DNA from 3 places in the Enterobacter sp. JH25 genome. Region 2 is predicted to be linked to each of the others. Evidence: predicted binding sites of a transcription regulator. Region 2 holds the regulator's gene; each other region holds the start of a gene.

The links. Region 2 encodes PhoB, which activates phosphate uptake and scavenging genes when phosphate is short. Its sites were predicted from a motif close to CTGTCATAAAACTGNCNNAT; they were not measured.
Region 1: a site for PhoB is predicted at 7,192-7,211, ahead of pstS (phosphate ABC transporter substrate-binding protein PstS). Genes of this name have one in related genera too.
Region 3: a site for PhoB is predicted at 3,010-3,029, ahead of kdgR (DNA-binding transcriptional regulator KdgR). Genes of this name have one in related genera too.

Annotation. Positions count from the first base shown of each region.
Region 1 is NZ_CP091319.1:4,692,209-4,703,074, forward strand. Features, by position in the region: gene atpA (F0F1 ATP synthase subunit alpha) at 1-673, shown strand, start outside; gene atpG (F0F1 ATP synthase subunit gamma) at 725-1,588, shown strand; gene atpD (F0F1 ATP synthase subunit beta) at 1,620-3,002, shown strand; gene L2Y28_RS22505 (F0F1 ATP synthase subunit epsilon) at 3,023-3,442, shown strand; gene glmU (bifunctional UDP-N-acetylglucosamine diphosphorylase/glucosamine-1-phosphate N-acetyltransferase GlmU) at 3,581-4,951, shown strand; gene glmS (glutamine--fructose-6-phosphate transaminase (isomerizing)) at 5,192-7,021, shown strand; gene pstS (phosphate ABC transporter substrate-binding protein PstS) at 7,300-8,340, shown strand; gene pstC (phosphate ABC transporter permease PstC) at 8,468-9,427, shown strand; gene pstA (phosphate ABC transporter permease PstA) at 9,427-10,317, shown strand; gene pstB (phosphate ABC transporter ATP-binding protein PstB) at 10,365-10,866, shown strand, end outside.
Region 2 is NZ_CP091319.1:966,300-977,165, reverse strand. Features, by position in the region: gene proY (proline-specific permease ProY) at 1-54, opposite strand, end outside; gene brnQ (branched-chain amino acid transporter carrier protein BrnQ) at 136-1,455, opposite strand; gene phoR (phosphate regulon sensor histidine kinase PhoR) at 1,865-3,160, opposite strand; gene phoB (phosphate response regulator transcription factor PhoB) at 3,182-3,871, opposite strand; gene sbcD (exonuclease subunit SbcD) at 4,059-5,264, shown strand; gene sbcC (exonuclease subunit SbcC) at 5,261-8,392, shown strand; gene mak (fructokinase) at 8,480-9,385, opposite strand; gene rdgC (recombination-associated protein RdgC) at 9,509-10,423, shown strand; gene ppnP (pyrimidine/purine nucleoside phosphorylase) at 10,471-10,758, opposite strand; gene L2Y28_RS04595 (AroM family protein) at 10,830-10,866, opposite strand, start outside.
Region 3 is NZ_CP091319.1:2,670,076-2,680,941, forward strand. Features, by position in the region: gene cspE (transcription antiterminator/RNA stability regulator CspE) at 122-331, opposite strand; partial or broken gene L2Y28_RS12830 (DUF2627 domain-containing protein) at 344-488, opposite strand; gene L2Y28_RS12835 (YebO family protein) at 1,158-1,445, opposite strand; gene mgrB (PhoP/PhoQ regulator MgrB) at 1,520-1,663, opposite strand; gene L2Y28_RS12845 (YobH family protein) at 1,824-2,063, shown strand; gene kdgR (DNA-binding transcriptional regulator KdgR) at 2,127-2,918, opposite strand; gene L2Y28_RS12855 (MFS transporter) at 3,097-4,470, shown strand; gene htpX (protease HtpX) at 4,521-5,402, opposite strand; gene prc (carboxy terminal-processing peptidase) at 5,596-7,644, opposite strand; gene proQ (RNA chaperone ProQ) at 7,664-8,350, opposite strand; gene L2Y28_RS12875 (GAF domain-containing protein) at 8,447-8,944, opposite strand; gene yebS (membrane integrity lipid transport subunit YebS) at 9,077-10,360, shown strand; gene L2Y28_RS12885 (PqiB family protein) at 10,329-10,866, shown strand, end outside.

The DNA.
Region 1 (10,866 bases), 990 kb from region 2:
ATTCTACCTCCACTCTCGTCTGCTGGAGCGTGCTTCCCGCGTTAACGCGGAATACGTCGAGAACTTCACCAAAGGTGAAGTGAAGGGTAAAACAGGTTCTCTGACCGCTCTGCCGATCATTGAAACCCAGGCGGGTGACGTTTCTGCGTTCGTTCCGACCAACGTAATCTCCATTACCGATGGTCAGATCTTCCTGGAAACCAACCTGTTTAACTCCGGTATTCGTCCGGCGGTTAACCCGGGTATCTCCGTATCCCGTGTGGGTGGTGCTGCTCAGACCAAGATCATCAAGAAACTGTCCGGTGGTATCCGTACCGCGCTGGCACAGTATCGTGAACTGGCTGCGTTCTCTCAGTTCGCATCCGATCTGGACGAAGCAACCCGTAAACAGCTGAGCCACGGTCAGAAAGTGACCGAGCTGCTGAAGCAGAAACAGTACGCGCCAATGTCTGTTGCTCAGCAGGGCCTGGTACTGTTCGCGGCTGAACGCGGTTACCTCGAAGATGTGGAACTGGCGAAAATCGGTAGCTTCGAAGCCGCTCTGCTGGCTTACGTCGACCGTGATCACGCTCCGCTGATGCAAGAGATCAACCAGACCGGTGGCTATAACGACGAAATCGAAGGCAAGCTGAAAGCTATCCTCGATTCCTTCAAAGCAACCCAATCCTGGTAATCGTCCGGCGGCTTGTCTCAGGACAAGCCGTCTGGCATTGAGGAGAAGCTCATGGCCGGCGCAAAAGAGATACGTAGTAAGATCGCAAGCGTCCAGAACACGCAAAAGATCACTAAAGCGATGGAGATGGTCGCCGCTTCCAAAATGCGTAAATCGCAGGATCGCATGGCGGCCAGCCGTCCTTATGCAGAGACCATGCGCAAAGTGATTGGTCACCTTGCAAACGGTAATCTGGAATATAAGCACCCTTACCTGGAAGAACGCGACGTTAAGCGCGTGGGCTACCTGGTGGTGTCGACTGACCGTGGTCTGTGTGGCGGCTTGAACATTAACCTGTTCAAAAAACTGCTGGCGGATATGAAAGGCTGGTCCGATAAAGGCGTTCAGTGCGATCTGGCACTGATTGGCTCTAAAGGCGTCTCTTTCTTTAACTCCGTTGGTGGCAACATTGTCGCTCAGGTGACCGGTATGGGTGATAACCCGTCCCTGTCCGAACTGATCGGCCCGGTTAAAGTGATGTTGCAGGCCTACGATGAAGGCCGTCTGGACAGACTGTACGTTGTCAGCAACAAATTTATTAACACCATGTCTCAGGTGCCTACGCTCACTCAGATGCTGCCGTTACCGGCATCAGAAGATGACGAGCTGAAACAGAAAGCCTGGGATTACCTGTATGAACCCGATCCGAAACCGCTGCTGGATACCCTGCTGCGTCGTTACGTTGAATCTCAGGTTTATCAGGGCGTTGTAGAAAACCTGGCCAGCGAGCAGGCCGCACGAATGGTGGCGATGAAAGCCGCGACCGATAATGGCGGCAGCCTGATTAAAGAGCTGCAGTTGGTTTACAACAAAGCTCGTCAGGCCAGCATTACTCAGGAACTCACCGAGATCGTCTCGGGGGCCGCCGCGGTTTAACCAGGTTTACGAATTACGTAGAGGATTCAAGATGGCTACTGGAAAGATTGTCCAGGTAATCGGCGCCGTGGTGGACGTCGAGTTCCCTCAGGACGCCGTACCACGCGTGTACGACGCGCTTGAGGTACAAAATGGTAACGAGAGCCTGGTGCTGGAAGTTCAGCAGCAGCTCGGCGGCGGTATCGTGCGTACCATCGCCATGGGTTCTTCCGACGGTCTGCGTCGTGGTCTGGAAGTGAAAGACCTTGAGCACCCGATCGAAGTCCCGGTAGGTAAAGCAACACTGGGTCGTATCATGAACGTATTGGGTCAACCAATCGACATGAAAGGCGACATCGGTGAAGAAGAGCGTTGGGCTATCCACCGCGCGGCACCTTCCTACGAAGAGCTGTCCAGCTCTCAGGAACTGCTGGAAACCGGCATCAAAGTTATCGACCTGATGTGCCCGTTCGCGAAGGGCGGTAAAGTTGGTCTGTTTGGTGGTGCGGGTGTAGGTAAAACCGTAAACATGATGGAGCTGATCCGTAACATCGCGATCGAGCACTCCGGTTACTCCGTGTTTGCGGGTGTTGGTGAACGTACTCGTGAGGGTAACGACTTCTACCACGAAATGACCGACTCCAACGTTCTGGATAAAGTATCCCTGGTTTACGGCCAGATGAACGAGCCACCAGGAAACCGTCTGCGCGTTGCGCTGACTGGCCTGACGATGGCTGAGAAGTTCCGTGACGAAGGCCGTGACGTTCTGCTGTTCGTTGATAACATCTACCGTTACACCCTGGCCGGTACTGAAGTATCTGCACTGCTGGGTCGTATGCCTTCAGCGGTAGGTTATCAGCCTACGCTTGCGGAAGAGATGGGTGTTCTTCAGGAACGTATCACCTCTACCAAAACTGGTTCTATCACCTCCGTTCAGGCGGTATACGTACCTGCGGATGACTTGACTGACCCATCTCCAGCCACCACCTTTGCTCACTTAGATGCAACCGTGGTACTGAGCCGTCAGATCGCGTCTCTGGGTATCTACCCGGCCGTTGACCCGCTGGACTCTACCAGCCGTCAGCTGGATCCACTGGTTGTTGGCCAGGAACACTACGACACCGCGCGTGGCGTACAGTCCCTGCTGCAACGTTACCAGGAACTGAAAGACATCATCGCCATCCTGGGTATGGATGAACTGTCTGAAGAAGACAAACTGGTGGTAGCACGTGCGCGTAAGATCCAGCGCTTCCTGTCCCAGCCGTTCTTCGTTGCGGAAGTATTCACCGGTTCTCCAGGTAAATACGTTTCCCTGAAAGACACCATCCGTGGCTTTAAAGGCATCATGGAAGGCGAATACGATCACCTGCCAGAGCAGGCGTTCTACATGGTTGGTTCCATCGAAGAAGCCGTGGAAAAAGCCAAAAAACTTTAACGCCTTAATCGGAGGGTGATATGGCAATGACTTACCACCTGGACGTCGTCAGCGCAGAGCAACAAATGTTCTCTGGTCTGGTCGAGAAAATCCAGGTAACGGGTAGTGAAGGTGAACTGGGTATTTTCCCGGGTCACGCACCGCTGCTCACCGCCATTAAGCCTGGTATGATCCGCATCGTTAAACAGTTCGGTCATGAAGAGTTTATCTATCTGTCCGGCGGCATTCTTGAAGTGCAGCCAGGCAGTGTGACCGTTCTGGCCGATACCGCTATTCGTGGCCAGGATCTCGACGAAGCGCGAGCCCTGGAATCGAAGCGTAAGGCTGAAGAGCACATTAGCAGCTCTCATGGTGACGTGGATTACGCTCAGGCGTCTGCGGAGCTGGCCAAAGCGATCGCGAAACTGCGCGTTATCGAGTTGACCAAAAAAGCGATGTAACACCGGCTTGAAAAGCACAAAAGCCAGTCTGGATCCCAGGCTGGCTTTTTTTTTCGGCCTTAATTCATGATGAAAAAGATGTAGAATTTTAAGCATCAAACGTTTTTACTTCTCACACAAACTACCGTCAGGATGCGTATGTTAAACAGTGCGATGAGCGTGGTGATCCTTGCCGCAGGCAAAGGTACCCGCATGTATTCCGATCTGCCTAAAGTGCTCCACACACTGGCAGGAAAGCCAATGGTGCAGCATGTTATTGATGCAGCTAATGAATTAGGCGCCAGCCAGGTGCATCTGGTTTATGGACATGGCGGCGATCTGCTGAAAAAAACGCTGCGTGACGACAATCTCAACTGGGTGCTACAGGCAGAACAGCTGGGTACGGGTCATGCAATGCAGCAGGCTGCACCCTTCTTCGCTGATGATGAAGACATCCTGATGCTCTACGGCGACGTCCCGCTGATCTCCGTTGAAACCCTCACTCGCCTGCGTGAAGCCAAACCGCAGGGTGGCATTGGGTTGTTAACCGTCGTGCTGGACGATCCAACCGGCTATGGCCGCATTACGCGTGAAAACGGCAAGGTAACCGGGATTGTTGAGCATAAAGATGCCACTGACGAACAGCGTCAGATTCAGGAGATCAACACCGGCATCCTGATTGCGAACGGTGCGGATATGAAGCGCTGGCTGTCCAAACTCAATAATAACAACGCGCAGGGTGAATACTACATCACCGACATCATTGCGATGGCGTACCAGGAAGGGCGTGAGATTGCCGCCGTTCATCCGGCGCGTATCAGCGAAACGGACGGGGTAAACAACCGTCTACAGCTGTCACGCCTGGAGCGTATTTACCAGTCCGAGCAGGCAGAAAAACTGTTGCTGGCGGGCGTTATGCTGCGCGATCCGGCGCGTTTCGATCTGCGTGGCACGCTGACCCACGGGCGCGACGTTGAAATAGATACTAACGTTATCCTGGAAGGTAACGTCACGCTGGGCAACCGCGTCAAAATCGGCACCGGCTGTGTGATTAAAAACAGCGTGATCGGTGACGACTGCGAAATCAGCCCGTACAGCGTGGTAGAAGATGCGCGTCTGGATCCCGCCTGTACCATCGGCCCGTTTGCGCGTCTGCGTCCGGGCGCTGAGCTGCTGGAAGGCGCTCATGTAGGTAACTTCGTGGAAATGAAAAAAGCACGTCTCGGTAAAGGCTCGAAAGCCGGTCATCTGACCTATCTGGGCGATGCGGAAATTGGCGACAACGTAAACATCGGTGCAGGGACGATTACCTGTAACTATGACGGTGCCAATAAGTTTAAAACCATCATCGGTGATGACGTGTTTGTAGGTTCCGATACCCAGCTGGTGGCGCCTGTTACCGTGGGCAAAGGCGTGACCATTGCCGCCGGGACAACCGTTACGCGCGATGTGGCCGAGAACGAGCTGGTGTTAAGCCGCGTTCCGCAGGTCAGCAAGCAGGGCTGGAAACGCCCGGTGAAGAAAAAGTAACGACAATACACACCCCTCACCCTGACCCTCTCCCCATAGGGGAGAGGGGAACTGAATGGTGCGGTTTTCACCCTCTCCCCTATGGGGAGAGGGCTGGGGTGAGGGGATAACATAATCCTCCCCCCACCAGCAGTACCCATAAAAATAACCCCACTCTCTACAAGGCTCGGGGGGCCCGGAAAGGGCAAATACAGGTCAGCGACAACGCATGGCATAACGCCATAATCAGGAAATCTAACTATGTGTGGAATTGTTGGCGCAGTTGCGCAGCGTGATATTGCTGAAATCCTTCTCGAAGGTTTACGTCGTCTGGAATACCGTGGTTATGACTCAGCCGGTCTGGCTGTCGTCGATGCAGAAGGTCATATGACCCGTCTGCGTCGTCTCGGTAAAGTGCAGATGCTGGCCCAGGCGGCGGAGGAACATCCGCTGCACGGTGGCACCGGTATTGCGCATACCCGCTGGGCGACCCACGGTGAGCCATCTGAAGGCAACGCACACCCGCATGTGTCTGAACACATCGTGGTCGTGCATAACGGCATTATCGAAAACCACGAACCGCTGCGTGAAGAACTGAAAGCGCGCGGCTATACCTTCGTCTCTGAAACCGACACCGAAGTGATTGCTCACCTGGTGCACTGGGAGCTGGCAAAGGGCGGTACACTGCGTGATGCGGTGCTGCGCGCTATCCCTCAGCTGCGTGGTGCTTACGGTACGGTGATCATGGATTCCCGCGACCCGTCCACGCTGCTGGCCGCGCGTTCCGGTAGTCCGATGGTGATTGGTCTTGGCATGGGTGAAAACTTTATCGCTTCCGACCAGCTGGCGCTGCTGCCGGTTACCCGTCGCTTTATCTTCCTGGAAGAGGGCGACATTGCCGAGGTGACACGTCGCAGCGTGACCGTATTCGACACGAAAGGCGAGCAGGTTAAGCGCCAGGAAATCGAATCAAACCTGCAATACGACGCGGGCGACAAAGGTGCTTATCGTCACTACATGCAGAAAGAGATCTACGAACAGCCAAACGCCATTAAAAACACCCTGACCGGGCGCATCAGCCATGGTGAAGTGGATCTGAGCGAGCTGGGCGCCAATGCCAACGAAATGCTGAGCAAAGTCGAGCACATTCAGATCGTGGCCTGCGGTACCTCTTACAACTCCGGTATGGTCTCTCGCTACTGGTTTGAATCCCTGGCGGGCGTGCCGTGTGACGTCGAAATCGCATCTGAGTTCCGCTATCGTAAATCCGCTGTGCGCCGTAACAGCCTGATGATCACTCTTTCCCAGTCTGGAGAAACGGCCGATACCCTGGCGGCGCTGCGTCTGTCTAAAGAGTTGGGTTACCTGGGTTCGCTGGCCATCTGTAACGTACCGGGCTCCTCGCTGGTGCGTGAATCCGATCTGGCGCTGATGACTAAAGCGGGCACCGAAATCGGCGTCGCCTCCACCAAAGCGTTTACCACTCAGTTGACCGTTCTGCTGATGCTGGTGGCGAAGCTGGCGCGCCTGAAAGGCGAAGATGCTTCCGTTGAGCATGATATCGTTCACGGTCTCCAGGCGCTGCCGAGCCGTATCGAGCAGATGCTGTCTCAGGACAAACGCATTGAGGCGCTGGCTGAAGATTTCTCTGATAAGCACCACGCTCTGTTCCTGGGTCGTGGCGATCAGTACCCTATCGCGCTGGAAGGCGCGCTGAAGCTGAAAGAGATCTCCTACATCCACGCGGAAGCCTACGCGGCAGGCGAGCTGAAACACGGTCCGCTGGCGCTGATCGACGCGGATATGCCGGTTATCGTGGTGGCACCGAACAACGAACTGCTGGAAAAACTGAAATCTAACATCGAAGAGGTGCGCGCCCGTGGTGGTGTACTGTACGTCTTTGCGGATAAAGATGCCGGTTTTGCCAGCAGCGACAACATGCACATCATCGAGATGCCGCATGTGGAAGAGGTGATTGCGCCGATCTTCTACACCGTACCGCTGCAACTGCTGGCTTACCACGTCGCGCTGATCAAAGGCACCGACGTTGACCAGCCGCGAAATCTGGCGAAGTCCGTTACCGTAGAATAATCCTTCCAGGCTCCGCCATCCGGTGGAGCCTTTTTTTATGACAATCCGTCATTTTCAGCTATTTTATCAGTGTCACATAAAGAAAATATTACTGAAAACAAGCTGTCATAATAATCATTAAGTTTATGATTTATTTATGGATTTTTGCTTAATTTTAAGTGAAATTTTCTTTGTCATAAAACTGTCATATTTCGTACATTTATCTGTCACCTGTTTGTCCTATTTTGCTCATCGTAGCCACTTAAACAATGATTTACGAAATCCTTGCAGGAGACATTATGAAAGTTATGCGTACCACTGTCGCAACTGTTGTCGCCGCGACCTTATCTCTGAGCGCTTTCTCTGCTTTCGCAGCAGCAAGCCTGACTGGCGCTGGTGCAACCTTCCCTGCGCCGGTGTATGCCAAATGGGCGGATACCTACCAGAAAGAGACCGGTAACAAGGTCAACTATCAGGGTATCGGCTCCTCCGGTGGCGTAAAACAAATTACCGCGAATACCGTTGATTTCGGCGCATCCGACGCTCCGCTGTCTGATGAGAAACTGAATCAGGAAGGCCTGTTCCAGTTCCCGACCGTGATCGGCGGCGTTGTGCTGGCTGTTAACATTCCTGGCCTGAAATCAGGCGAGCTGGTGCTGGACGGCAAAACCCTGGGTGATATCTATCTGGGCAAAATCAAAAAATGGGATGACGAAGCCATCACGAAACTGAACCCGGGCGTTAAGCTGCCTTCGCAGAATATCGCGGTGGTTCGTCGTGCTGACGGCTCTGGTACCTCTTTCGTGTTCACCAGCTACCTGGCGAAAGTGAACGAAGAGTGGAAATCTAAAGTCGGTTCCGGCTCTACCGTTAACTGGCCAACCGGTCTGGGCGGTAAAGGCAACGACGGTATCGCTGCCTTCGTACAGCGTCTGCCTGGCTCTATCGGCTATGTAGAGTACGCTTACGCGAAGCAGAACAACCTGGCTTACACCAAACTGGTTTCTGCTGACGGCAAACCGGTTAGCCCGACCGAAGAGAACTTCGCTAACGCCGCAAAAGGCGCTGACTGGAGCAAATCCTTCGCTCAGGACCTGACCAACCAGAAAGGCGACGATGCATGGCCTATCACGTCTACCACCTTCATTCTGGTCCACAAAGAGCAGAAGAAGCCTGAGCAGGGTGCTGAAGTGCTGAAGTTCTTCGACTGGGCATACAAAAACGGCGGCAAACAGGCGAATGACCTGGATTACGCCAGCCTGCCAGACAGCGTGGTTGAGCAGATCCGTGCTGCATGGAAAACCAACGTGAAAGACAGCAGCGGTAAAGCGCTGTACTAACAGGATATTTTTGACGAAGATGGCGGGTGGCGCGCAGCGATCCCGCCCTACGGTTCATCCTGTAGGCCCGGTAAGCGCCAGCGCCACCGGGCATATTCGTAAGACGTCTCATAAAGAAGAGTAATTTATGGCTGCAACCAAGCCTGCATTTAACCCTCCGGGTAAAAAAGGTGACATGATTTTCAGCGCGCTGGTGAAACTGGCTGCGCTGATTGTGCTATTGCTGCTGGGCGGCATTATCGTGTCCCTCATTTTCTCCTCCTGGCCGAGCATTCAAAAATTTGGTTTCGCCTTCCTGTGGACCAAAGAGTGGGATGCGCCGAACGATATTTACGGTGCGCTGGTGCCGATTTACGGCACGCTGGTGACCTCTTTTATCGCTCTGCTGATTGCAGTGCCGGTAAGCTTCGGTATTGCCCTGTTTCTGACGGAGCTGGCGCCGGGCTGGCTGCGACGTCCGCTGGGTATCGCCATTGAACTGCTGGCGGCCATCCCAAGTATCGTTTACGGCATGTGGGGCCTGTTTATCTTTGCTCCGCTGTTTGCGACGTACTTCCAGGAGCCGGTGGGTAATGTTCTCTCCGCCGTTCCGTTTGTGGGGGCCCTGTTCTCTGGCCCGGCATTCGGTATCGGTATTCTGGCGGCTGGCGTGATCCTCGCCATCATGATTATTCCGTACATTGCGGCGGTCATGCGCGATGTCTTCGAACAAACCCCGGTGATGATGAAAGAGTCGGCCTACGGCATCGGCTGCACCACCTGGGAGGTTATCTGGCGCATCGTCCTTCCGTTCACCAAAAATGGGGTGATCGGCGGCATCATGCTGGGCTTAGGCCGCGCGCTGGGTGAAACCATGGCGGTGACCTTTATCATCGGCAACACCTACCAGCTCGACAGCGTGTCGCTCTACATGCCGGGGAACAGTATTACCTCTGCGCTGGCGAACGAATTTGCCGAAGCGGAATCCGGGCTGCACGTCGCAGCGCTGATGGAACTAGGCCTGATCCTGTTTGTTATTACCTTTATTGTGCTGGCTATCTCCAAGCTGATGATTATGCGTCTGGCTAAAAACGAGGGGGCACGCTAATGGCGACTCTCGACATGCAAAACACCGCTCAGCTTGCGGAATCTCGTCGTAAAATGCAGTCAAAGCGCCGGATTAAAAACCGCATTGCGCTGACGCTTTCCATGGCCACGATGGCGTTCGGCCTGTTCTGGCTGATCTGGATCCTGATGTCCACCATCACCCGTGGTATTGATGGAATGTCCCTGGCGCTGTTCACCGAGATGACGCCGCCGCCAAACACGGCGGGTGGTGGTCTGGCAAACGCCCTGGCGGGCAGCGGCCTGCTGATCCTGTGGGCGACCGTTTTCGGTACGCCGTTGGGCATCATGGCGGGTATCTATCTGGCGGAGTATGGCCGCAAGTCCTGGATCGCTGAAGTCATCCGCTTTATTAACGACATTCTGCTTTCTGCCCCGTCGATTGTGGTAGGTCTGTTTGTTTACACCATCGTGGTGGCGCAAATGGAACACTTCTCCGGCTGGGCGGGTGTGATTGCGCTGGCGCTGTTGCAGGTGCCTATCGTTATTCGTACCACTGAAAACATGCTGAAACTGGTGCCGGACAGCCTGCGTGAAGCGGCTTACGCGCTGGGCACGCCGAAATGGAAAATGATTTCGGCGATCACCCTGAAAGCGTCCGTCTCGGGGATCATGACCGGTATCCTGCTGGCTATCGCCCGTATCGCCGGTGAAACCGCACCGCTGCTGTTTACCGCCCTCTCCAACCAGTTCTGGAGTACGGACATGATGCAGCCGATCGCCAACCTGCCGGTGACGATCTTTAAATTTGCGATGAGCCCATTCGCGGAATGGCAGCAGCTGGCCTGGGCCGGGGTGCTGATCATCACCCTTTGCGTACTGTTGCTGAACATTCTGGCGCGCGTCATTTTCGCGAAGCAGAAACACGGTTAAATTTTTACGGCGCGGCACATCGCGGCGCCGAATGAGGAAATGAGTCAATGAGTATGGTTGATACTGCCCCGGGTAAGATTCAGGTTCGTGATTTGAACTTCTACTACGGCAAATTCCATGCCCTGAAGAATATCAACCTGGATATCGCGAAGAACCAGGTCACGGCATTTATCGGTCCGTCTGGCTGTGGTAAATCCACGCTGCTGCGCACCTTTAACAAAATGTATTCGCTCTATCCGGAGCAGCGCGCAGAAGGTGAAATTCTGCTGGACGGTGACAACATCCTGACCAATACCCAGGATATCGCCCTGCTGCGTGCGAAAGTGGGGATGGTGTTCCAGAAACCCACGCCGTTCCCGATGTCGATCTATGACAACATCGCCTTTGGTGTGCGTCTGTTTGAGAAGCTCTCCCGTGCGGATATGGACGAGCGCGTGCAGTGGGCATTGACCAAGGCCGCATTATGGAACGAAACCAAAGATAAACTTCACCAGAGCGGGTACTCTCTCTCCGGTGGTCAGCAGCAGCGTCTGTGCATTGCGCGCGGTA
Region 2 (10,866 bases):
AAAGCGGATGTGGCGGGTGCTCAATCCACGTTTAAGTTTGTTAGTGCTTTCCATTAAAATCTTGCCATTCAACACGAAAAAAACAAAAAACCACGGGGCCTTAAGCCCCGTGGTTAAACAATTTGTTGCCGTTGATTAATGGGCGTTGGATGTCACCTGACGCCCTGCCGCACGGTCCCAGATAATCGCCAGAACCAGCGCTACAACGGAAGGCATCAGCCAGGCCAGGCCCTGCTCGGACAGCGGCAGACGCTGTGTCCAGGCTGGCAGGATTTCTGCAAATGCTGATGCTTTGATCCCGTCAAGGATACCAAAAATCAGGCTGATAAACATGGCTGGCGCAATAATTCGCGTGGAGTTATGCCACCACGGACGGGTGAAGCTCAGCACTACCAGCACGATACATGGCGGATAGATCGCCGTCAGCACCGGAATTGAGACCTGAATCAGGTGGCTCAGACCGAGGTTTGACACCGCCATGGAGAAGATGCCGAGGATAAACACCAGCGTGCGGTAAGAAAGCGGCAGATACTGAGCGAAGAACTCCGCGCAGGCGCAGGTCAGACCCACCGCCGTCACCAGACAGGCCAGGAAAATCAGCGCCGCCAGCAGCATGCTGCCTGCACCACCAAAGGTGTGCTGCACGTAAGCATGCAGGATCGCCGCGCCGTTTGCGCTCTGATCGACCAGCGTTGCGCTATCTGAACCCAGGCGGAACAGCGCCAGATACAGCAGCGTCAGGCCGACACCGGCCATCAGGCCAGCCCAGATGGTGTAGCGAGTCAGCAGACGCGCTTCGGTCACACCGCGGGAACGCGCGGCGTTAACGATAACGATACCAAACACCATCGCGCCAAGCGTATCCATCGTCAGATAGCCGTTCACGAAACCGTTTGAGAACGCCGCGTTCTGGTAAGCGTCCATCGCGGAGCTGATGGGCCCCGCAGGCCAGACGATGGCCGCAACCGCCAGCACAATCAGCGCCACAATTTTCAGCGGTGCCAGGAAGTTACCCACAGTATCCAGCAGTTTGCCGGGATAGAGAGAAACCAGAATAACGATGGCGAAGTAAATGAGGCTGTAAATAAACAGCGGCATCGCGCCGTCACCGGTCAGCGGGGCAATACCCACTTCAAAGGAGACGGTCGCCGTACGCGGGGTTGCGAACAGCGGGCCAACAGCCAGATAGCAGACGGTTGCCAGCAGAACGCCAGCCACTTTGCCAATCGGGGTGCTGAGGCTGTCCACACCGCCACCGACTTTCGCCAGCGCGATAACGGTCAGTACCGGCAGGCCCACGGCAGTAAGCAGGAAGCCAAACGCAGCCGTCCAGACGTGTTCACCCGCCTGTAAGCCAACCATTGGAGGAAAAATGATGTTACCTGCGCCAACGAACAGCGCAAATGTCATAAAGCCCAGCGCGATAATGTCACGCGATTTCAAGTGATGGGTCATAAAACCTTACTGCCTGTGGATGTGGTGTTGAATACGTTGAGATTTTCGCCATCCCTGACGGGACGATACAGCGGAAAATTTGCTCAATTTCAGCGGGATATGCTCCCGTCCAGGCGTGGCGAAGAATAGTTTTTCGATTTACCACGCAAATACAGTCGGTCTGACAGTATATGGGGGGCAATTTAAACGCTTATAACGTTTAAAGGCAAGAAGGGATCGTAAAACCAGAACAATATGCCAGCATGAAAATTAAGACCAAAATAATATGCCATGTATAAGAAAAACTCATGGCTAATCATGCGAACAAAAAAGCACCAGCCGTATAATATTCACTCGCGTTTCGCTTGACTGCAAAGCAAACGGGCCAGCAATCGCTGGCCCGTGGAAAGGTAGCCTGACACACACGCTGTCAGGCACTTTTTTTGGCAATTAATCGTTCCGGGATCGCGAAGCTAAAGCGCGTGCCCTTACCCAGGGTGCTTTCGATATTGAGCCGGCTTTCGTGGTGGCTGACGGCATGCTTCACAATTGCCAGCCCCAGTCCGCTCCCGCCGGTCTGCCGCGAGCGCGCCTTATCCACCCGGTAGAACCGTTCGGTGAGACGCGGGAGGTGTTCAGGCCCAATCCCCGGCCCGTTGTCCTCGACGCTAAACTCAGCCCCTGCCGGAGTATGCTGCCACCGCACCGCGATATGCGTCCCTGTCGGGGTATGATTCACGGCGTTATAGACCAGGTTTGAGATAGCGCTTCGCAGCTCATCTTCACTGCCGAGCACTTTCAGCGTGTTATCAACATCAAAACTCAGGGTGTGTTGATTATGGCTCAGCGTTTGGGCTTCGCGCTCCACCACTCGCAGCATCATCGGCACATCAATGATGTCGTTTAGCGCCAGCGACGGGGCAGCCTCAATTTTTGAAAGCGTTAGTAGCTGTTTGACCAGCCCTTCCATGCGGAACGTCTGTTCCCGCATGGTATGCAGCGCTTTCTCACGCGGCGCCCCCTCAAGCGTTTGCTCCTGCATCATCTCCAGATAGCCCTGAAGCACCGTCAACGGCGTACGCAGCTCGTGGCTGACGTTGGCAAAGAAGTTACGTCTTGCGCCCTCAAGCTGATGCATCTGGGTGACATCCCGCGCCACCATCAGCCACTGCCGATCGCTGTAGGGCATCACGCGAATTTCAAGATGGCGACCGTTATTGAGCTTCAAATTGTGCGGACGACTAAAATCACGCGTTTTCAGATACAGCGTGAACTCGGGATAGCGCAGAAGGTTGAGGATGTTCTGACCGTTATCATCCGGCCAGCGCAGGCCCAACAGCTGCTGTGCGAGGCCATTGCACCAGAAGATGGTCCCTTCTTCCGTCGTCAGGATCACTGCGTCCGGCAGCGACTCCGCGCCGCTGCGAAAGCGTTTTATCAGGCTTCCCAGCTCACGACGGCGCTTTTTATTACGCATCTGCATCTGGTGCAGGCCGTAGAGTAGCGGTTCCCAGCTCCCGCTTCCCGGCGGGGGTGTCATACTTCTGTCGACCCACAGCCACCAGGAAAGACGCAGTAAATTCCAGAAATGCCAGACGAGCAACCCCGTCACGGCCACCAGTAAAAACCACGGCAGATAGCCAAAAATAGCCCCCAGAATGAGGGCCGGAATACAGCATAAGATCAGTTCAAAGACGAGCCTTTTCCATGACAGACGTTCCAGCACGCGTCACACTCCTGTCATTGTTCAGAAACGGGTCGAGAAGCGATAACCCGTGCCGCGGACCGTCTGTACCATGCGATCGTGGCCGCTCAGTTCCAGTGCTTTACGCAGGCGGCGAATATGGACGTCAACCGTTCGGTCTTCGACATAGACGTTAGTTCCCCAGACGTTATTCAGCAACTGTTCGCGGCTGTAAACGCGCTCCGGGTGTGTCATAAAGAAGTGCAGGAGTTTAAATTCGGTGGGGCCCATATCGAGGGGATTTTCACCGGTCATGACCCGGTGTGAGGTAGGATCCAGGCTCAGGCCCTGCATCTCAATCACCTCTTCCACCGCCATCGGTGAAATACGGCGCATCACGGCTTTGATACGCGCCACCAGCTCTTTCGGGGAGAACGGTTTGGTGATGTAATCGTCCGCGCCGGTTTCCAGACCGCGCACGCGATCCTCTTCCTCACCGCGCGCCGTCAGCATCACCACCGGGATATCGCGGGTCATCGCCTCGCGTTTGATATGCTTGATAAACTGCAATCCGGAACCGCCAGGCAGCATCCAGTCCAGCAGGATCAGATCGGGCCAGGGTTCATTCAGCTGGTTCACCGCGCTGTCATAATCTTCCGCTTCAACCGGCTGGAAGCCATTTTGTTCAAGCACGAAGCACACCATTTCACGGATCGGAGCTTCATCTTCTACGACCAGAATACGTCTCGCCATACTTTGCCCTGTCTTATCGTATTTAAGTTACAAGTCTGTAATGCGGCGTCATTATGCGTCAGATTTATGACAGATTTATGAAAAACATTACCACGATAAATAGCAAACTGTTGTTTTATTACAGCGGTTATTTTCCGTTCCCCGAACGTTTATAATCCTGCTTTCTTATTATTGCCACGGATCTCTTATGCGCATACTTCACACCTCAGACTGGCACCTGGGTCAAAATTTTTACAGCAAAAGCCGCGCCGCGGAACATGAAGCGTTCCTGAACTGGCTGCTGGAGACGGCTCAGGCTCACGAGGTGGACGCAATTATTGTGGCGGGCGACATTTTTGATACCGGATCGCCGCCGAGCTATGCGCGTGAGCTGTACAACCGTTTTGTGGTCAACCTCCAGCAAACCGGTTGTCACCTGGTGATTGTCGCCGGAAACCATGACTCGGTGGCGACGCTGAATGAATCCCGCGATATTCTGGCGTTCCTCAATACCACCGTGGTGGCCAGCGCCGGACACGCGCCGCAGATCCTGAAAAAACGTGACGGCACGCCGGGCGCAGTGCTATGCCCAATTCCGTTTTTACGCCCGCGCGATATCGTGCAAAGCCAGGCAGGCCTGTCCGGGAGCGAAAAACAGCAGCATCTGTTGCAGGCCATCACCCGCTATTATCACCAGCAGCATACGGAAGCCTGCGCCCTGCGCGGCGAACAGGCCATTCCTATCGTTGCCACCGGGCACCTCACCACCGTCGGGGCCAGTAAGAGTGACGCGGTGCGCGAGATTTATATCGGTACGCTGGACGCGTTTCCAGCGCAAAACTTTCCCCCCGCCGACTACATTGCCCTCGGGCATATTCACCGGGCCCAGATCGTCGGGGGATGCGAGCATATTCGCTATTGCGGCTCGCCCATTTCCCTCAGTTTTGACGAAACGGGCAAAGCCAAATCCGTGCATCTGGTGAGCTTCACCGAAGGCAAACTTAGCGCCGTTGAGACGCTTGAGGTGCCGGTCACCCAGCCGCTGGCGGTGCTGAAAGGCGATCTGGCCGCCATTACCGCTCAGCTTGAGCAGTGGCGCGGCGCAGCGCTTAATCCCCCCGTCTGGCTCGATATCGAAATCACCACCGATGACTACCTGTACGATATGCAGCGTAAAATTCAGACGCTGACGGAAGACCTTCCCGTAGAGGTGCTGCTGGTACGTCGCAGCCGCGAGCAGCGCGAGAAAATTCTGCTGAACGCCCAGCGTGAAACGCTTAGCGAACTTCGGGTTGAAGAGGTGTTCGCGCGGCGGCTTGCGCATGAAGAAGTGGACGAGGCCAGGCGCACCAGGCTTAACGAGCTGTTTGCCCATACCTTGCATTCCCTCAATGACGAGGACGAAAACGCATGAAAATTCTGAGCCTGCGTCTGAAAAATCTGAATTCGCTAAAGGGTGAGTGGAAAATCGATTTCACCGCGGAGCCTTTCGCCAGCAATGGGCTGTTTGCCATCACCGGCGCAACCGGCGCGGGTAAAACCACGCTGCTGGATGCCATCTGCCTGGCGCTTTACCACGAAACACCGCGTCTTAATAAGGTCTCTCAGGCACAAAACGACCTGATGACGCGCGATACCGCCGAATGCCTGGCTGAAGTGGAATTTGAGGTCAAAGGCGTTGCTTATCGCGCTTTCTGGAGCCAGAACCGCGCCCGCAACCAGCCAGACGGGAACTTACAGGCACCGCGCGTTGAGCTGGCCCGCTGCGAAGACGGCAAAATTCTGGCCGATAAAGTCACGGATAAGCTGGAACAAACCGCCGCACTCACCGGGCTGGACTATGGTCGCTTTACCCGCTCGATGTTGCTCTCACAGGGGCAGTTTGCCGCCTTCCTGAATGCTAAACCGAGCGATCGCGCAGAGCTGCTGGAAGAACTGACCGGCACGGAAATTTACGGCCAGATTTCCGCCATGGTTTTTGAAAAACACAAAGCGGCACGCAACGCGCTGGAGATGTGCGAAGCGCAGGCCGCAGGCGTTGTGCTGCTGAGCGAGGAACAGCAGCAGCACTTGCAGCAAAGTTTGCAGGCACTTACTGACGAAGAAAAAATCCTGCTGGCACAGCAGCAGAGCCAACAGAAAGATTTTCAGTGGCTTACGCGTAACGACGAGCTGATACGTGAGCAGCAGCGCGTAGCCGCTTCGCAGCAGCAGGCGCAACAGGCTCTGACGGACGCCGCGCCGCAACTGGCGAAGCTCCAGCTGGCACAGCCCGCCGCCCAGCTACGTCCGCTGTGGGAGTATCAGCAGGAGCAGACCACCCGCCTGGCGCAGACAACAGCGCGAATTATTGAAGTAAATACTCGCTTACTCGACAGAGCGGCGCAGCGCTCGCGTATTCGCAACGGTGCGCTGCGCAACCGTGAACAGTTGCAGACAGAACACACGGTACTGACGCAGTGGCTAACCGAACACGATCGTTTCCGTCAGTGGGGGCAGGAAATTGCCGGCTGGCGGGCGCATTTTACGCAACTGAGTCGCGATAAAAATCAGCTTGTGGCCCAGTCAGCGCGTATGGCTGAGCTTCGTCAGAAACTGACTGAGATGCCGGAGAGTACGCTGACGCTGACGGCTGAGGATCTCGCGACGGCAATGGAGCAACAGGCACAATCGCGGGCGCTCCGCCAGCGTCTGACTGCGCTTCACGCTCGCTATCAGCCGCTGCAAAAACGGCTGCGCCATAATGCGGAAAGCGTTCAGAAAGCGCAGGCTGAGCAGGGTAAGCTCAATGAAACGCTGATCCTGCGGCGTCAGCAGTTCAAAGAGAAAAATCAGCACTATGCCGACCTGAAAGCGCTCTGTGAGCGTGAGGCGACAATCAAGGATCTTGAGAACTATCGTGCACAGCTCGAAGCGGGTAAACCTTGCCCGCTCTGCGGTTCAAGCGAACATCCGGCAGTTGTGCAGTATCAGGCGCTTGAACTGACCGACAATCAGCGCCGCCGCGACGCGCTGGAGAAAGAGGTTGCCGCGCTAAAAGAGGAAGGATTGCTGGTGCTCGGGCAGGTGAATGCGCTCACCCAACAGATCCAGCGCGAGACAGAGGAAGTACAGGCCCTCTCTCAGGAAGAGCAAGCACTCACTAAAGAGTGGCTGGAGGTCTGCGCCTCCCTGAACATAGCGCTGAATATTCAGGATGATATTGCCCCCTGGATGAGCGAACAGGAGCAGTATGAACGCCATCTGTATCAGCTTAGCCAGCGTCTGACGCTGCAAAACCAGCTCAATGAACAGGAAGATCAGGCGCGCCAGTACCAGCAGCAGCTGACGGCGACGCGTCAGGCGCTGGCGGCCTCGCTAGAGTCGCTGTCGCTTAGCGTGCCCGATGAAGGGGCCGAAAGCGCCTGGCTGAGCGCACGCGAAGCTGAATATACCCGCTGGCAGGAAAAACAGGCCCAGCACGGTACGATTCAGGAACGTATTAACGTCCTGATGCCCATCCTGGAGACGCTGCCGGATTCTGATGACGCAGAAGCCGACGCGGTTATCCCTGAGAACTGGCGCGGCATCCATGACGAATGCGTGTCGCTGCAAAGCCAGCTCGCCACCCTACAGCAGCAGGAGACGCTTGAGCGTGAACGGCTTCAGCAGTCGCAGGCTCAGTTCAGCGCCGCGCTGACCGCGAGCTGCTTTGCCAGTCAGGAGGCATTTCTCTCCGCCCTGCTGAATGAAGCGTCGATCCGCCAGCTTGAACAACAAAAGCAGACGCTGGAGAACCAGCTCCAGCAGGCCACGGCGCTCTCCGTACAGGCAAACCAGCAGCTTCAGGCGCATCAGGCACAACGCCCGGAGGGGCTGGAAACCGACGCCGCAACCCTTCAGGCGCAGTTACACCAGCTGGCGCAACAGCTTCGTGAAAACACCACGCATCAGGGGGAGATCCGCCAGCAGCTCAAACAGGACGCCGATAACCGTCTGCACCAGCAGGCGCTTATGCAGCAGATTGAGGAGGCGGCGCGTCAGGCTGACGACTGGGGCTATCTCAATGCGCTGATAGGCTCCAGCACCGGCGATAAATTCCGTAAATTCGCCCAGGGGCTGACGCTGGATAATCTGGTGTGGCTTGCCAACCAGCAGCTCAACCGTCTGCATGGCCGCTATCTGCTTCAGCGTAAAGCCAGCGACGCGCTGGAGCTGGAGGTGGTTGATACCTGGCAGGCCGATGCGGTACGCGATACCCGTACCCTGTCCGGCGGGGAAAGTTTCCTCGTCAGTCTGGCGCTGGCTTTAGCGCTTTCCGATCTGGTCAGTCACAAAACGCGCATTGACTCGCTTTTCCTGGATGAAGGGTTCGGCACACTCGACAGCGAAACGCTGGACACCGCGCTGGATGCGCTCGACGCGCTGAACGCCACCGGGAAAACCATCGGCGTGATCAGCCACGTAGAGGCAATGAAAGAACGTATTCCGGTGCAGATCAAGGTGAAGAAGATCAACGGGCTGGGGTATAGCAGGCTGGACAGGGAGTTTGCGGTGCAGTAAATGGGGGATGTTGCCCTCACCCTGGCCCTCTCTCTGTGGGAGAGGGTACAAACATCAAAAACGGCAACGCAAGTTGCCGTTTTGCGTTTATTCCGGCCAGAGCCACGCCGCGCCGCGCACACCGCTGGAATCTCCATGGACGGCTTTGCGGATCGGCGTTTCGCATTCGCCCCCAAATACCCACTGTTTCACCAGCGTTGGCACCGTCGCGTACAGCCGGTCAACGTTGCTCATGCCGCCGCCCAGCACAATCACGTCCGGATCGAGGATATTGATCACATGCGCCAGTGATTTAGCCAACCGCATTTCGTAGCGGCTGAGCGCCAGTTCAGCCACCGGATCCTGTTCCTCAACCAGACGCATAATCTCGTTGCCTTTCAGCGGCTGGCCGCTCAGACGATGATAATCGGTGGCAAACCCCGTGCCGGAAATAAAGGTCTCAATACAGCCCTGCTTGCCACAGTAGCACGGCACCTCGGCACGGTATTTGAGTTCATCTTCGTCCATCCACGGTAACGGGTTGTGCCCCCACTCACCTGCGGTGCCGTTGCCGCCAATATGCGAGCGCCCACCGAAGGCCACGCCCGCCCCGCAGCCGGTACCGATAATGACCGCAAATACGGTCTGCGCGCCAGCCGCTGCGCCATCTACGGCCTCAGAGACCGCCAGGCAGTTAGCGTCATTTGCCAGACGCACTTCCCGGTTCAGACGCTGGCTTAAGTCTTTATCAAACGGCTGACCGTTGAGCCAGGTAGAGTTGGCATTTTTCACCACGCCGGTATACGGCGAAATGGAGCCGGGGATCCCCATCCCGACCGTGCCCGTCTCGCCCGTTGCCTGCTCTGCCATATCGACCAGACGGGCAATCGTCTCTATGGTCTGGTGATAATCATCGCGCGGCGTAGGCAGACGGTGGCGAAACAGTTGCTCCCCCTGCTCGCTCAACGCAATAACTTCTGTTTTGGTGCCGCCCAAATCAATCCCAATACGCACAAGACACTCCTCATTATTTTGATTATCAACAGAGTAGAAGCCCACTTCCCGATTAGCAATGCAAGCGATGCGACAATTCGTTATCATGCCCGCTGATTTAACGACAAGGCCGTGGAAATTATCATGCTGTGGTTCAAAAATTTGATGGTTTACCGTCTCAGCCGCGACGTTTCGCTGCGTGCAGAAGAGATGGAAAAACAGTTAGCCGCTTACTCCTTTACCCCTTGCGGTAGCCAGGATATGGCAAAAACCGGCTGGGTTCCGCCAATGGGTTCTCAAAGCGATGCGCTGACCCACGCCAGCAGCACGGGGCAAATCATCGTTTGCGCCCGCAAAGAAGAGAAGATCCTGCCGACGCCTGTGGTGAAGCAGGCGCTCGAAGCGAAGATCTTCAAGCTGGAAGCTGAACAGGGCCGTAAGCTTAAAAAAACCGAAAAAGATTCACTGAAGGATGAAGTGCTGCACTCGCTGCTGCCGCGCGCCTTTAGCCGCTTTAGCCAGACCATGATGTGGATCGACACCGTGAACGGGCTGATCATGGTCGACTGCGCCAGCGCCAAAAAAGCGGAAGATACGCTGGCGCTGCTGCGTAAGAGCCTTGGCTCATTACCGGTGGTACCGCTGGAACTGGAGACGCCGATTGAGCTGACCCTGACTGAGTGGGTGCGCAGCGGGACTGCCGCGCAGGGCTTCCAGATCCTTGATGAAGCAGAGCTGAAAGCGCTGCTGGAAGATGGCGGCGTGATCCGCGCGAAGAAACAGGATCTGGTGAGCGACGAAATCGCCGTGCACATTGAAGCGGGCAAAGTGGTGACCAAACTGGCACTCGACTGGCAGCAGCGCATTCAGTTTGTGATGTGTGATGACGGCTCCGTGAAGCGCCTTAAGTTCTGCGATGAACTGCGCGATCAGAACGAAGATATCGACCGCGAAGATTATGCTCAGCGCTTTGACGCAGACTTTATCCTGATGACCGGCGAGCTGGCGGCGTTAATTCAGAACCTGGTGGAAGGTCTCGGCGGCGAAGCGCAGCGCTGACAGGCAAAACGTAGGCCGGGTAAGCGAATGCGCCACCCGGCATGCTTTTATTTCAGATAGCGGCACAGATAAGAGGTTGGCTCTGCAACCTGCAAATGGAACTCGCTGTGGCCCGGCACGTTGAACACCTGCCCGGCACTATAGACTTTCCACTCCGTTTCACCCGGCAGCAGGACGTTCAGCGCACCACTGACCACCGTCATCTCTTCCGCTTCTGCGGTGCCAAAGGTGTATTCCCCTTCCGCCATGACGCCGACACTGGCGCGGCCAGTGCTGCTGCTGGTAAAACCAATGGATTTCACTTTACCGGAAAAGTATTCGTTACTTTGAAGCATGAACTGGCCCTTATATTTATTGAGAAAAATCCACTATAGGGGCCATGCTCATGACCTGTCACGAAAAATCATTACACCAGTAATTCTGACGCCAGGCGCGCCATCAGG
Region 3 (10,866 bases), 1.7 Mb from region 2:
AAGATAATAACAGAGGAGGAATACGTAACATTTTGAAAAATAAGTGAATAAAAAAGCCCCGCATCGGCGAGGCTTATGTCTGAGATCGAAGCGCTAAGCGCTTCAGTCAGCAGTGATTCGATCAGATAGCAGTTACGTTAACCGCAGCTGGGCCTTTCTGGCCGTCCTGAATTTCGAACTCAACGTTCTGGCCTTCAGCCAGAGTTTTGAAGCCGTTACCCTGGATTGCAGAGAAGTGTACGAACACGTCTTTGCTGCCGTCAGCAGGAGTAATGAAACCAAAACCTTTAGACTCGTTGAACCACTTAACTTGACCTTTAATCTTTGCCATTTGCAAAATTCCTTAGAGTGTTTTCTTAGCCCGCAGGCTTTAACATAGATAAAACTGAGACATTACTGCTTGAGGCACTAATATAAGGTTCGGCAGAGAAGCGGTATTCAACGACAACGTGTTTACTCAGGACTTCTTTACTGAAAATGCCACACATAAACAGAACTGTACCTCGTTTGACCCAAAACGTGTTATCACACACAACGTTTAATATGGCAAGCCATTTTTAAACGTGTCTCGATCCGCCGCACAAATTCAGGCGTTACTCCATAACAATCTGCACAGTTATGCGAATTGTCAAATGAAGCGCCACCTGACCTCACCGCCCACAGGGTGCGCTGGCGCGCCCTGTAATCAAAGACTTTTTAAACATAGCTCAATCATTTCAAAGCGTCCATCCCAATCCCTGATTTTCTTTAAAGGAATGACTGAGTTAGAACATTTTGTGAAAAGTTATGCTGAAAACATCGCAATGCACCAGAGGGTGACAGTGAATAAACGATGTTAAATACATTTTGCTAACTGTATTAAAATCCACCATTTAATAAGCGTTATTCTGCACCAAAATAATGAAATTTTTATGACTCTGCCTCAAAACAAGGCAAGCAAAACGTTTCGATAAAAATAAAACACTTCGGGAAAGTTAAAGCTCACAATTTATTCAACGAAACGGTATGACTTGTTTAAGGATAAATATTCGCCAGTTTTCAGTATACTGAAACAGTAGTTAACTGCTGCTTAATTATATGTTGGGATGTTATGGGTTACATTTGATAAGGGAGGAGATTTACGCCGTACGTCAGGCCACCTCCCCGTTCCGGGCAGACTATCGTTCGGCCACCAGGCGAATGAACTCTTCCTCGTCTTGTTTTTGAACATCAGCTTCCTTCGGCACCGCTTTCTCCTCCGGCTCGTTGGCTTCGCACAGACGACGCAGCAACGCAGTCTGCCGTTTCTGCTGATCGAGCAATGCTTCCAGCAGCTCAATCTGCTCGTTTGTGCGGGAGCTGGCGCGATTAACGAAGAACCACAGCACCAGTCCAACGACCAGCACCACTAAAGACATTACCAAGGATGCAATGCTCAGCAGCCCCGAATTCATTAACTCACCCATTTCACCACCTCAGTAAAAACAGTCATTTTACCACTGCAGCCACGTAAGGAAATCGCTCAGTGCAAAAATAGCCACTACCAGGGGATAAACTTATTGATTGAACAAATGCCGCTAAAGAACTGTACATCCTGATCGCACATCACATTGATAGTCTGCGTCCACAGCACCACGCATGCTATCAGCACTATAATCAGAATTACCCAGCGTATTTTTTTCACTCCACACTCCGTCTTATGACCTGATGTAGCCAGGTTATCACGGCTATCTTAAACAGGGGCTAACTGTACCTTCAACAGACGCTTTTCGGAATCGTGCACTTGTTTCACTGCGTAAACCCGTTACGCTTACTCCATGACAACAAAGAAAAAAGAGGCATCGATGCGTTTACTCGTTCGTACGATAATTGTACTGGCACTTGTGTGGATCGGCCTGCTGTTAAGTGGGTATGGCGTATTAATGGGAAGCAAAGAGAATGCCGCGGGTTTGGGTATTCAGTGTAAATATCTCACTGCCCAGGGGGTAAGCACGGCTCAGTACATCCATTCCGACAGCGGGATCATCGGGTTAACCAACTGTCCTGTGCTGCGTAAATCATCTGTTGTGGTTGATAACGGCTAATCAGAGCTAAATTTCGCTTACAAAAACGCCGCAAGAGTGCGGCGTTTTTATTGGAGGCATTGATCAGAACGGGTATTCGTTATAGCCCATCTGCTCTGAAATTTTGCGCGCTGCGGTATGCAGAATTGCCACATACTCATGAAGACGCTCTTCGGAGAAACGCAGCGTTGGGAAAGAGATGCTCAGTCCCGCAATGACAACGCCGAAGCGGTCAAACACCGGCACACCGATGCAGCGCAACCCTTCTTCCTGCTCTTCGTTATCTTCCCCATAACCCTGCTCACGCACTTTATCCAGCACGCTCAGCAGTTCATCCGTACTGGTAATCGTGCGATCGGTGCTGCGTTTGTATTCCACACCGTCAAGGATTTGCTTAACCTCTTCACGATCGCGCCAGGCCAGCAGGACTTTACCAATTGCGGTACTGTACAGCGGGTTACGACGACCGATGCGTGAATACATGCGCAGGTTGTACATGGAGTCAATTTTGTGGATGTAAACGATGCTGTCTTCATCCAGTGCGCCGAGGTGAATTGTCTCTTTCGTCAACCGCGAAAGTTCACGCATCTGAATGTCAGCGCTGCGGATCAGATCCACGTTCTGCAAGGCGCGGGCGCCCAATTCAAACAGTTTCAGGGTCAGAGAATATTTTTCTGATTCTCCTTCCTGCGCGACATAACCCAATGATTTCATCGTCTGCAAAAAGCGATAAACGGTGCTTTTCGACATCATCACACGCTGCGACAACTCTGTAATACCAATTTCACGCTCTTCTCCGAGCGCCTGCAAGATGCCAAACACCTTCAGCACGGAAGAAACAGAATCTGGCTGCTTATCCAAATCTGCGATTGCCATTTATCACCTCATGGAGAGTGTTTTATAAAAATCAGAACCGGTTTTTATTATAAATTCGTGTGATGCGCGCTGCAATCTATCTGGGTTTACTTCGTTACAAATCTGCGACATAAAACCGAAATAACGATGCTAAAATAGTTACTCTGAAAATAATTTCACACTGAGTCATTCTTTTCCCATGCAAAAAAACGTTTCTGATGGCCTGCCCTTACCACAGCGGTACGGGGCAATTGCCACTATTGTCATCGGCATTTCGATGGCTGTCCTTGACGGTGCGATTGCCAATGTGGCTCTTCCTACCATTGCCAAAGACCTTAATGCTTCTCCGGCAAGCTCCATCTGGATTGTGAACGCGTACCAGATAGCGATTGTGATTTCCCTTTTGTCACTCTCTTTCCTGGGCGATATGTTTGGTTATCGCCGGGTTTATCAGTGCGGGCTGGTGGTCTTTACTCTCACCTCGCTCTTCTGTGCCCTTTCCGATTCACTGCACACCCTTACGCTTGCGCGTATCGCACAGGGTTTTGGCGGTGCGGCGCTAATGAGCGTGAACACGGCCCTGATACGGCTTATCTATCCTCATCGCCATCTGGGGCGCGGCATGGGCATTAACTCCTTTATTGTGGCCGTGTCGTCCGCCGCCGGGCCGACGATTGCCGCCGCCATTCTGTCCGTTGCCTCGTGGCAGTGGCTGTTTGCCATTAACGTGCCGCTGGGCATTGTGGCGATCTTCTTCGCCCTGCGCTATCTTCCGGAAAATGGTCCGAAAAACACCATGCCACGTTTTGACCTGCCCAGCGCTGTGATGAACGCGCTGACCTTTGGCCTGCTGATTACTGCGCTGAGCGGATTTGCGCAGGGACAGTCTTTGTCGCTCATTGCTGCAGAAATCGTTGCCCTGCTTATCATCGGCTTTTTCTTTGTACGACGCCAGCTGGCGCTGCCCGTGCCGTTACTGCCGGTTGATTTGCTGCGTATTCCGCTGTTTTCACTATCAATTTGTACCTCCATTTGCTCGTTCTGCGCCCAGATGCTGGCGCTGGTTGCGCTGCCATTCTTTTTGCAGAGCGTGCTTGGCCGTTCGGAAGTGGAAACAGGCTTGCTGCTCACGCCCTGGCCTTTGGCAACCATGGTGATGGCCCCGCTGGCCGGGTACCTTATTGAGCGCGTTCATGCCGGACTGCTGGGGGCTATCGGGCTGATCGTCATGGCAGCAGGACTGTTTGCGCTGTCGCTCCTGCCCTCCTCGCCGGGGGATCTGGATATTATCTGGCGCATGATCCTGTGCGGGGCAGGTTTTGGTCTGTTCCAGTCACCTAACAACCACACAATTATCACCTCTGCCCCACGTCATCGCAGCGGTGGTGCCAGCGGGATGCTGGGTACGGCAAGACTGTTAGGGCAAAGCACCGGGGCCGCAATGGTGGCGTTGATGTTTAACCTTGCCGGGCAAAATGCGACACACGTTGCGCTGATTACCGCAGGGACACTGGCGACCCTCGCGGCTATCATTAGCGGCCTTCGTGTGACCCAGCCAAAGGCGCAGGCATAAAAAAACCGGGCGGAGATTGTCTCCTGCCCGGTTTTTTTCATCCGGCGGGATTACTTCAGGTATTCGCCGCTTCGCAGCGCTTCAATACGTTTATCCAGCGGCGGGTGTGACATAAACAGCTCGCTCAGCGACTTTGATTTACCATTGATGCAGAAGGCCATCATGCTGTTTGCTTCCTGCGGCTCGTAGCTGGTTTTCAGACGTTGCAGCGCAGCAATCATCTTCTCACGACCCACCAGTTTCGCAGAACCGGCATCCGCGTGGAACTCACGATGACGGGAGAACCACATGGTAATGATGCTTGCCAGGATACCGAACACCAGCTCCAGCACCATTGAAACAGCAAAATAGATCAGCGGGTTACCGTTGCTCTCTTCACCCTCATCACGGTTGCCACCCATAAATCCGGCAGCAATCTGCGCCAGAATACGGGAAATAAAGATAACGAAGGTGTTCACCACGCCCTGGATCAAGGTCATGGTGACCATATCGCCGTTAGCGATGTGGCTGATCTCGTGAGCAATAACCGCTTCCGCTTCGTCACGGCTCATGTTTTGCAGCAGACCGGTACTGACGGCCACCAGGGACGCGTCACGACGCGCACCGGTAGCAAACGCGTTGATATCCGGCGCGTGGTAGATCGCCACCTGCGGCATGGCTATGCCCGCCTGCTTTGACTGCTGAGCAACCGTGCTCATCAACCACTGTTCCATATCGTTACGCGGCCGCTCAATAACTTCACCGCCCACGGATTTCAGTGCCATCCACTTCGACATCAGCAGTGAAATGAAAGAGCCGCCGAAACCAAACAGCAGCGCCATAATCAACAGACCCTGAACGCTGCTCGACTGAATTCCCGTCAGGCTTAGCACCAGCCCGAATACCACCATCACCGCCAGGTTGGTGAGCAGGAAGAGCGCGATTCGCATCATAATATTCTTTTAACCTCAGTTTAACAAAACGCACTATGCGATTACCCACATCGTATGGGTATTGCGGCTATTTTCAAGCATCCAGACGGCGTAAGTCACCAGAAAGACACAACTTTACACAATTGGAAATCTGCCTGACGGAAGGATGAGGAACAAAAAGAAACAGGCACAATTTCTTGTGCCTGTTGGGGGATTATTTTGTCGGAGCAGGTTGTACGGCAGGTTTCTCTTTTTCCAGCTTCGCGAGATCAAGCGCGATATGCACCGTCTCGTCCAGATACGGATCGGGCTCCTGGTAATCCTTAGGCAGATCGTCCAGTTTTTTGAGCAGAGGCTTGCCTTCACGTTTGAAGCGATCGTTGATACGCGCCAGACGTGTCGCGTCATCTTCATTATTCTCTTTCTCACGCTGGGCGTAGTTCAGAGAGACAATGTTCCGTTTCGCTTTCAGAGCGTTGAAACGCGCGATGTCCTTCATGATGTACTGGAATTCCGGATCCTTCCCGATGCGGTCGTTGTGATTTTTCAGCAGTTCCGGACCGAACTGTTTCATATCACCCGATTTCACGAATGTCGCGGCATCAATGCTATCCCACGGCAGCGCGTTATCTTCAAACTTCTCGCCCGTTTCCGTCTCTTCGGTACCTGTCGGCATCATGATGTCCGGCGTCACGCCTTTGCGCTGCGTACTGCCGCCGTTAACACGGTAAAACTTCTGAATGGTGTACTGTACTGAGCCCAGCGCCGGCCATTCAGGACGCAGCATCTGGTCGTAAATACGGTTCAGAGAGCGGTACTGCTGAACGGTGCCCTTGCCAAACGTCGGTTCGCCGACGATTAACGCCCGGCCGTAATCCTGCATGGCAGCAGCGAAGATTTCCGATGCAGAGGCGCTGAAGCGATCGACCAGCACCACCAGCGGACCCTTATAGTAGACCACGCCATCGGTATCGGCATCTTCACGCACTTTACCGTTGTTATCGCGCACCTGAACCACCGGGCCAGACGGGATAAACAGCCCTGAGAGCGAGACGGCCTCGGTCAATGCCCCGCCGCCGTTGCTGCGCAGGTCGATGATCACACTGCTGACATTCTGCTTTTCAAGCTTCTGGAGCTGCACTTTTACATCATCGGTCAGGCCAACGTAGAAGCCAGGGATATCCAGAACGCCAACCTTCTCTTTACCCACGGTTTTCACCGACATTTTCACCGCGCGATCTTCCAGACGGATACGCTCACGGGTCAGAGTAACGATACGGGTTTTGGTCCCCTTTCCGGCAGGCAGGATCTCCAGGCGAACTTTGCTGCCCTTCGGCCCTTTGATCAACGCAACTACGTCATCAAGTCGCCAGCCAATCACGTCCACCATGCTCTTTCCGGTTTGACCTACACCGACAATACGGTCGCCTACGCTGATCGCTTTGCTTTTCGACGCAGGGCCACCGGCCACCATGGAGTTGATAACGGTGTAGTCATCATCCATCTGAAGCACAGCACCGATACCTTCCAGAGACAGGCTCATTTCGGTATTGAACTGTTCGGTGTTACGTGGAGAGAGATAATTAGTGTGCGGATCAATTTCGTGCGCAAACGCGGTCATCGCCAGCGAGAAAACATCTTCACTGTTGGTCTGCGCCAGACGACGAATTGCGAATTTGTAGCGACGGTTTAACGTCTCACGGATCTCTTTCTCGTCTTTGCCTGTGAGCTTGAGGCTCAGTTCGTCATATTTGACTTTTCCGTCCCACAGCGCATTCAGTTCAGCCTCATCTTTCGGCCATGGCGCTTTGCTGCGGTCCAGATTAAAGGTGTCGTTGCCGGTGAAGTCCATCGGACGTTCCAGCACTTTCAGCGCGTATTGATAACGCTCAAAACGGCGCTTTTGCGATAAGTTGTACAGATCGTAGAAAAGATCCAGCTTTCCGGAGCGCAGCTCATCACCCACTTCGGATTTGCGTTTAGCGAACTGTTCGACATCGCTGGCCAGCAGTACGTTATGGCTGTAATCCAGCAAGTTCAGATAACGGTCAAAGATTTTGGCCGAAAAGGCCTGATCGAGATCGAACTGACGATAGTGCGAACGAGTAAAGCGCGACGTCACGCGCTCACTCACCGTCGCGTGCTGAGTTTCTTCCTTGAGAACCGGAATTTGATCAACACGCGTAATATCGTCCACAGCGAAAGCGTGGCCTGTTATAGCAAACAGGCCAGCCAGCGCGGTGAGCTTAAAAAAAGTGTTCATGCCAGGCTCGGCCTCCGTTTCAGAACAACAAGTGTTCTGCGCGTACAATCATTGACATACCAGAAGTCAGCTGTACACGAACGCCATCTTTGGTGATTTCCAGTACGGTGGCATCCATCGCATTGTTACCCGCTTTAACCTTCAGAGACTGACCTACGCTCAGGGCGTTGATGTCCGAAACTGGGGTGTGGCGCGGCTCTTCGCGCGGCGCACGTGGGGCTTTAGCTGCTGGTTTGTCAGCACGCGGTTTGCGATCGTTATTTTCAGTACGACGCGGTGCCAGACGCGGTTTACGCTCGCGACGAGGGGCGTCTTCCTGACCGTTTGCCGCTGCGGCTTCGCGTTTTTTGGCCTGCTGTTCAGCACGCTGTGCCTGAACGCGAGCTTTGGCTTCTTCAAGCTGCTTACGCGCATGTTCTACGTGCTGCTCGTCCAGCTCACCACACGGGTTGCCGTCAAGGTCGACACGGGTCGCACCCGGCTTGATACCGTACAGGTAACGCCAGCTCGAGGTATAAAGGCGCAAGGCAGAACGAAGCTGCGTTTTGCTGAGGTTCATCTCCCCCTCAACGCGCGCGACCAGATCCTGAAAGATACCGACTTTCAGAGGACGCGCTTCACCTTCAGCGCTGAAGCACTGCGGGAAACGCTCGGCCAGAAATGCGATAACTTCTTTACTGCTATTCAACTTAGGTTGATTTTCCATGAAATTTCCTGATTACAACGGACGTTGCCAACAAGCGCAGGCATGAACAGGCGACATTATAATGACGCTATCAGTAAATGCTACGTTATCCGTTGATTATCCTGCGACGCTCGCAAAGAATTTATGATAATCGGTCTCTGCCAGAACATTTTCCAGGTTTGCGGCCAACGCGCGCAGCCCCTGCTCATCCTCGGCAGTAAAGCGGCTGAAGACCGTGCTGTCGATATCCAGAACGCCAATAATCTGATTTTTAACCACCAGCGGCAGTACGATTTCAGAATTGCTGCTGGCATCGCAGGCAATGTGGCCGTCAAACGCATGTACATCTTCGACACGCTGAACCTGACGGGTCGCCACTGCGGTACCGCACACGCCGCGACCTACCGGGATGCGTACGCAGGCGAGTTTCCCCTGGAAAGGCCCCAGCACCAGCGTGTCGCCTTCCAGCAGATAAAAGCCCGCCCAGTTCACGTCAGAAAGGCGTTCGAACAGTAACGCACTGGTATTTGCCAGAGTGGCTAAGAAACTGGTTTCCCCTGCCATTAATGCCTTAAAATCGCGATTCAGATCCGCGTAGAATTCTGTTTTGTTCATTATTCAATCACTTAGTTATCTTACATAATTACCGCATAGCCTATTAAAATAAGCATTAAATGCGCTCATGCTCAAGATGAATCCGTTCATGAGTTATTATAACTTTCAACAATACTTATCTGTGTGCGACTGATGGCCCTAAAAACACCCCAAATTACGCCGACAAGAAAGATCGTTGTCCGTACGGTAAGCCAGGCTCTGCCTCGTGCACATTATCAGCGTTGTCCCCAGTGCGATACGCTTTTTATGTTGCCGAAGATGAAATCGCACCAAAGTGCTTTTTGCCCTTGCTGCGATGCCAAAATTCGCGATGGCCGGGACTGGTCATTGACGCGTCTGGCGGCAATGGCGGTTACCATGCTGCTGCTGATGCCGTTCGCCTGGACCGAGCCGCTGTTAAAGCTCTACCTGCTTGGCGTGCGTATTGACGCTAACGTATTGCAGGGGATCTGGCAGATGACGCGCGAGGGCGATCCGCTCACCGGCGCTATGGTGCTGTTCTGCGTCGTCGGCGCACCGCTGGTGCTGGTCGCGGCAATTGCCTACCTGTGGTTTGGCAACATTCTGGGGATGAACCTGCGCCCTGTCCTGCTCATGCTGGAAAAGCTCAAGGAGTGGGTGATGCTGGACATCTATCTGGTGGGCGTCGGTGTGGCCTCCATTAAGGTGCAGGATTATGCGTTTTTACAACCCGGCATTGGCCTTTTTGCGTTTATTTCACTGGTCCTGCTGAGTATTTTGACCCTGATTCATCTGAATGTTGAACAGCTTTGGGAGCGATTTTACCCTCAGCGTCCCGCGACCCGGCCTGATGAAAACCTGCGCGTTTGCCTGGGGTGCCATTACACCGGTTTTCCGGATAAACGCGGGAGGTGTCCTCGCTGCCACATTCCGTTAAGATTGCGGCGCAACAACAGCCTGCAAAAATGCTGGGCGGCGCTTATCGCCTCACTGATATTTTTATTCCCGGCCAATATGCTGCCGATCTCCGTAATTTATGTGAACGGCGCCCGACAGGAAGATACTATCCTTTCGGGGATTATCTCTCTGGCGCACAGTAACGTGGGGGTTGCCGCCATTGTGTTCATCGCCAGTATTCTGGTGCCCTTTACCAAAGTGGTGGTGATGTTTACGCTACTTATCAGCATTCACTTTAAATGCGAACAAGGACTACGCACCCGCATCCTGCTTCTGCGATTCGTGACCTGGATTGGTCGCTGGTCGATGTTGGATCTGTTCGTGATTTCGCTGATGATGTCGCTCATCAATCGCGATCAGTTACTTGCTTTTACCATGGGACCCGCAGCTTTTTATTTCGGCTCTGCGGTGATATTGACTATTCTTGCAGTGGAATGGCTGGACAGCCGCTTACTTTGGGACGCACATGAGTCAGGAAACGCCCGCTTCGCCGACTGAAGCGAGAATTAAAACAAAACGCCGCATTTCGCCATTCTGGTTGCTGCCTGTCATCGCGCTGATGATCGCAGGCTGGCTTATCTGGACGAGCTATGAAGATCGCGGAAGTACCATCACGATTGATTTCCAGTCTGCGGACGGCATTGTCGCCGGACGTACCCCCGTTCGCTTCCAGGGGGTGGAAGTGGGTACCGTGCAGGATATTTCCCTCGGCAAAGGGCTGAACAAAATCCAGGTCCGGGCGAGCATTAAGTCTGACATGCAGGATGCCCTGCGCGCCGAAACGCAGTTCTGGCTGGTCACGCCTAAAGCCTCCCTGGCCGGCGTTTCCGGGCTGGATGCGCTTGTGGGCGGTAACTATATCGGCATGATGCCTGGCAAAGGTGAGCCACAGGATCACTTTGTTGCGCTGGATACCCAGCCGAAATATCGGCTGAATAACGGCGATCTGATGATCCACCTCCGCGCGCCGGATTTGGGCTCGCTGAACAGTGGTTCTCTGGTCT